One region of the Paenibacillus sp. NPDC058898 genome, then DNA from elsewhere that is predicted to be linked to it. Evidence: riboswitches for the same ligand, from Rfam matches in the RefSeq annotation. Region 1 holds a riboswitch; the other holds the start of a gene.
The links. A riboswitch is a leader RNA that binds a small molecule or an ion and turns the genes downstream of it on or off. The one in region 1 is predicted to bind cobalamin.
Positions count from the first base shown of each region.

Region 2: linked by a shared signal. The riboswitch ahead of ACOZB4_RS26505 (ribonucleoside-diphosphate reductase subunit alpha) and the one ahead of ACOZB4_RS32095 (ABC transporter substrate-binding protein) in region 1 are both predicted to bind cobalamin.

Region 1 is NZ_JBMOSM010000023.1:25,505-28,634, reverse strand. Features, by position in the region: gene ACOZB4_RS32100 (FecCD family ABC transporter permease) at 1-237, opposite strand, end outside; gene ACOZB4_RS32095 (ABC transporter substrate-binding protein) at 234-1,238, opposite strand; cobalamin riboswitch at 1,497-1,698, opposite strand; gene ACOZB4_RS32090 (histidine phosphatase family protein) at 1,854-2,627, opposite strand; gene cbiB (adenosylcobinamide-phosphate synthase CbiB) at 2,618-3,130, opposite strand, start outside.
Region 2 is NZ_JBMOSM010000012.1:168,058-171,187, reverse strand. Features, by position in the region: gene ACOZB4_RS26510 (MTH1187 family thiamine-binding protein) at 31-336, opposite strand; cobalamin riboswitch at 704-936, shown strand; gene ACOZB4_RS26505 (ribonucleoside-diphosphate reductase subunit alpha) at 1,131-3,130, shown strand, end outside.

The sequences.
Region 1 (3,130 bases):
GGCTCCTACGAGCATCCCCAGCAATATGCGCGGCAATCTCACCTTCATTAAGATTTGCTCGGATGAAGCTTCCCAGCCCGGAACGATGGAATCGCCGATTCCCGGCAGCCGGTGCAGCAGCATCGCCCCAATCTCTCTCACAGGCAGGTGCACGGAGCCGATTCCGAGACTGACAACCAAGGTTAACAGTAATAGGATGATACCGGCCACACCGAATCCTGCAAGTTTTTTACTCATGGATTCATCAGTTCCGGATAAACGGCCTTCGCCACTTCCACCAACCCTTGCGTCACACGGGGACCAGGACGGCTGAGCAGGTTCGCATCCACGGATATGACCTGATCGTTCTTGATGGCTTCGATCTGATCCCAGCCGCCGCGCTCCTTAATCAGCTGATCCAATGTTTTCTTGGTTGCTTCATCAACCACATCGTCCGTGTACAGAATGACGTCGGGGTTCGCAGCAATAATATTTTCCTCACTGATTTCGAACCAGCCTTCCGCATCGCCGGCTGCGTTGACGCCGCCAGCTAAGGTGATGATCTCATCCATAAACTCGCCCTTGCCGACGGTCCATCCCGGAGAGAATTCCACATACACTTTCTTCTTGTCTTCATCCTTCACGGCTTTCACGGCTTCCGTAACGGTAGCCAATTCCTGCTTCATCTGATCCACGACCGCTTTCGCCTCCGCTTGACGGTCCGTAATTTGTCCGATCAGTTCGATGTTCTCCATCACGGCATCAATGGTTTTCGGATCATTGACGAACAGGGTAACGCCAAGCTCACGCAATTTCTCGGCATTCTGAGCATTCATCGAAGCCGCAAATACCACATCGGCATCGGCTGCAATAATAGCCTCTTCATTCACTTGGAACCCGCCCAATTTAGGCTTGGATTTGGCCGCTTCCGGATAATCGTCATTATCGGACACGCCAACGATTTCCTCATCCAGGCCCAAAGCGAACAGTTTTTCCGTCTCGGACGGTGTCAGGGATGCGATTTTGGCCGGAGCTTTCTCAAACGTCATTTCAACCCCGGTTGAATCCTTAACGGTCAGCGGATACGTCGTTTTAAGCTCTTCGCCGGAATCCGCCGGCGCTTCGTTATTCTGCTCTTCCTGCTGTGCAGGCTGCGTTGTATCCTTCGGCGCCGCTTCTTTGTCTCCACAGCCAATCAAGGCCAGAGCCATCAGTATGGCTACTAGAAGTACGGACCATGTTTTGTTTAATGCTTTCATCTCTTGAAATCCCCCTATGCATAATTGAGAACCTGGCGCTTTCGCGTTTACATTCCTTCGACCGATCCTTACCGGGAGAAAAACATCAATCGTCATACTCCAAAGAAAAGCAAAAATCCCTGACTCCTCGTAAACAAGGACTCAGGGATTACGTTTTAACATAAGGACATCTGGATAACCGTTCACAGATAGCGCCTTAAACTTCCGCCCACACATGCTGCATGGGTCCGGCAAACGTAATCCTCTCCTCGAAGGACCGTCATTCATTCGCCGAGGGCAGGTCTCCTGACTTGCAGGCTGTAACGACTTCTCCGCCTTCCCAAGCGCTATGGCTCAGTGGCATATGAAGAAGTCCCTGCTTCACAGTGGCGGGACCGTGCCGGACTTGCACCGGCTTCCCTATTAACCCGGCAGAAGGCAACAACGCCTTCTGTCCGGGACCCTCGCAAATAATATGAATTTATGTATGTTAGGCCAAGCATGGTTTCTCTGCCCAAAATTATAGGCGATAAACCTTCCTCTTACAACCGAAAGAATCGGTCATTTCAAATGCCTTATGATACGGATTTATCCCGTTATCGCCCATTCCGCACCGATATCATACGATTTCATTTATTAGCTTAACCGCACGCCTTGCCAGCGTTCTCCATCCCATATCAATTGCAGCTTGAGCTCCTCGCCCGGTGACACCTGCGTTTCCCAGAATTCCGTATGCGGAAGGGTAGCTGCCGTGATCTGCCGGATGACGCCCCCATGGGTGACCACAAGCACATCCAACTCGGCCCTCTGTGTCCCACAACCATAACCGGCTGCCTCTGCCTCTGCCTCTGCCTCTGCCTCTGCCTCTGCCTCTGCCTCTGCCTCTGCCTCTGCCTCTGCCTGCACAAGGGTATCCGGATCTTCCTCCACATGCAACAGTTCCTTCAAATCCAAATACAATCCGGTCAAGAATGCCTGAATCCGGGAACAGAACGCTTCCCAGCTCTCCCCATTTGGCGGCGTAACTTCTGCGGGGTTATCAATCCAGCGCCGATAGGAGATATCCGACTTCAAGTCCTCGTAGGTGTTCCCCTCCCAATCCCCGAAATCGAGCTCACGCAGCCGCGGATCATACTCGACCCCTGGAATAAACCTGCCCGGATCTTCATCATCAGGAATAGCGGACATTGTTGAATCCGGTAAGATAACATTCAGCGTCTGCCTGCATCGAAGAAGATCACTGCAATAGATCCGGACGAACTGCTTGGTACAAAACCTTTCCCGCAGCGGGAGGAGCTGCTGTCTTCCTTCCACCAGAATCCCCTGATCCTCGTGACCGAGATAACGGCGCTCCTCGTTCCACAACGTGCGGCCATGACGGACCAAATGCAGGGTAATCCTCATATCCATAAGCTTCCTCCTGCTGCGGCCACAAGTCCGAGCACCACGGTACCCAGTAACGTAAACAATACCGATACGCCCAGCAGCAGACGATTTGTCACCTGAATATCCTCCGCTTCAAGCGGTCGTTCGGGATCCCCCATGTAAGCCCGGAACGAGATCACGCCTTGATAGGAATTCTCGCCTCCCAGACGAATGCCCAGCGCACCAGCTACGGCCGATTCCGGGAAGCCGCTATTCGGACTGGGGTGCTTTCGCGCATCCCTTCTGACCATCTTGATCGCTTTTTTCCATTGCAGCGAAAACATCGCAGCCACTATGGTCAACAGTCCTGCGGTCAGGCGTGCCGGTATCCAATTGGCGATATCGTCCAGCCTTGCGGATGCCCAGCCGATATGCTGGTATTTGTCGTTTTTATAACCGACCATGGAGTCGAGCGTGTTCACGGCCCGGTAGGCCATCGCCAGCGGCGCTCCCCCGATCAGGGCAAAAAACAGCGGAGCGATGACCGC
Region 2 (3,130 bases), on a different contig from region 1:
TTACGGAAATATCCTCCGTAACTGGCGGCATTACCCGCCTAATTTCTCCTGCACGGACTGGATCTTCTGTTTGCTCGAGGAGACTTGATCCCTGCGGTCGTCGATCTTCACGGAAGTCGATACGCGCTTCGCACCGGACAGAAAAGGCGCTTCATGCAAAGCCTCAATCGCCCGCCAGATCATGTTAAGCTCTCCCTCGATGATGGTGCTCATCGAAGTTAGCTCATAGGATATTCCATCCTGTTGTTTCAATATACGCTGCATCTCGGCAACATAAGAACTCAAGCTCGTTGTTGCGGTTCCGATCGGAATCACCGTTACCTCCGCTATAGCCATCTTGAATACCTCCCTCGTTGCATCTCATTAATATGGAATGCTTCCGAATGCGTTAAACTCCCGGATACAGTTATCATATCAATTCTGACCCTCCATATCAAAGTCCGTCTGTCTGTAACTTCATACAAGATATGGTGTATCTTCCTCGTTTCTCCGTACGAATATATCCTATTTTGTCAAAACGATAATATACGTGGTATCTGCGCAGAAAAGGTCGCATTTGGTCACAATTCAGGAAATGTTATGGCCTTTTGGCAGTTTCTTAACTGGCACAATGTCCGCTCGTTTGCTATAATTCTTTTTGCGTTCAATTTTAAGAATATAGTTTACAAACACAATATATTGGGTTAAATTAGATTAACAACAACCAAATATAGTGTATGTAGGTGCCGGATCAACCTATAAGGCAGTCCGGCTTAATAGGGAAGCATGGTGTAAATCCATCACGGTCCCGCCACTGTAAGGGCCTAAGGCTGTTTATGATCTATCAGCCATCCACATACGACATATGCCACCGAGGAACCGGATCAAGGTCTCAGGGGAGGCAATGCTGAGGAAAGTAGCTCAAGTCAGGAGACCTGCCTATATGCAGCAGACACCAACCTACGGGGTTTTAGGTAAGTGTTCGTTAAGCTTGCGTCTGTACATAACATCATGCCCATTCATGGGCTTATGGCAAACGTCATTTTCGAATCACAGCGCACGGACATTTTCAAGCCTGCCCGCGGGTTTTAGAAAATGTTTTTTTGATGTCCTTTTTCATATTTCCCCCGAAGAAAGCGAGGAATTTATTCATGCCCCAGCTCGTAGTTAAACCGAACAACCGTCAGCTCGCCTTTGATGAAATTCGTCTCTCCGTCTATGCCGACCGGACTCTAAAAGGATTGGACATGCTCGATAAAGAGCGCCTGCTTCGCGGCGTCAATGCCAAATTGCGCGGTGAGCAAGTTACCGGCGAAGAAATCAGCAACGCCTTCACGATGTCCGCCCTTGAGCTTGTAACCAAAGAGGAGCCGGATTGGAAGTTTGCAGCTGCGCGTTCGTTTCTGACCTCTTTATATAAAAAAGCGGCCACCAACCGCCGATACAAAGCATACCCGGAAGAACCATACGGTGCCTTCTACCCGCTCATTACAGAGCTTGTACAGAAAGGCATTTATCGCGAGGATCTTCTGACCAGCTACACCAAAGAACAAATCGAAGAACTCGGCGAATGCATCGATCCAAGCCGCGACCTGCTGTTTGATTACATCGGGCTGTTGACACTGGCTGAGCGTTACCTGGCAAACGACTTTGACGGTCGCGTCATGGAACTTCCGCAAGAACGGTACATGGTCATCGCGATGTTCCTCATGCACAACGAGCCAGCTGACAAGCGTCTTGACCTTGTCAAAGAAGCCTACTGGGCCATGAGTAACCTGTATATGACGGCCGCTACGCCGACCATGTCTAACGCAGGTAAAAAAGTAGCCGGCCAGCTTTCCAGCTGCTTCATCGATACCGTGGACGACTCCCTGGAAGGAATCTTCGATTCCAATACGGATATCGCCCGTCTCAGCAAAATGGGCGGCGGCATCGGGGTTTACCTCGGTAAAGTTCGTGCACGCGGCTCTGACATTCGCGGTCACAAAAACACCAGCTCCGGCGTTATCCCTTGGATTCGCCAGTTGAACAACACCGCTGTTAGCGTTGACCAATTGGGAACTCGTAAAGGCGCTATCGCGGTTTACCTGGATGTGTTCCACAAAGACATTCTGTCCTTCCTGGATCTGAAGCTGAACAACGGTGACGAGCGCATGAGAGCACATGACGTGTTCCACGGCGTATGTCTGCCTGACCTGTTCATGGAAGCTGTAGAAGCACGTGAAGAGTGGAGCCTCTTCTGTCCACATGAAGTGAAGAAAATCATGGGCTGGAAAGACGAGAACGGCCGTCCGCTGGGCCTGGAAGACTTCTATGATCAAGGACAAGGCGAAGGCGAATTCCGTCAAAAGTATGCTGAAGCCGTGGCGAGCCCGCTGCTGCCGCGCATTACGGTACAGGCTATCGACATTATGAAGCGCATCATGAAATCCCAGCTTGAAACGGGTACACCGTACATGTTCTACCGCGACACGGTCAACCGTGCGAACCCGAACTCTGCGCATGGCATGATCTACTCTTCCAACCTGTGCACCGAGATCATGCAGAACCAATCTCCGACAGTTGTTGAGCAAGAGGAACTGGTTACGAAAGACGGCCAAACCCGGATCGTAATTTCCAAAATCCCTGGCGATTTCGTTGTCTGCAACCTGAACTCCATCCACTTGGCTCGTGCTGTACCTGCTGGTGTGCTGGAGCGTCTCGTTCCGATCCAGGTTCGCATGCTGGATAACGTTATCGACATTAACAATATTGAAGTTCTGCAAGCTCAATATACCAACAGCCAATACCGTGCGGTCGGTCTCGGCACCTTCGGTCTGCATCACTTGCTGGCGCTGGAAGGCATCCGCTGGGAATCCGACGAAGCCGTTGCATATAACGACAACCTGTATGAGCACATCAACTACCTGCTCGTTAAATCCAGCATGGAGTTGGCCAAGGAAAAAGGCCACTATCCGAAATTCAAAGGCTCCGACTGGGAGAGCGGCGAGTACTTCACGTTCCGCGGTTACACCGACGGCGAGCATGAAGGCAAGTTCGTAACCACCGAACAATGGCGCGAATTGCAGCAAGAAGTACAAGAAAGCGGGGTCCGTAACGCATGGCTGTTTGCTATCGCGCCGAACGGCTCCACATCGATCATCGCGGGTTC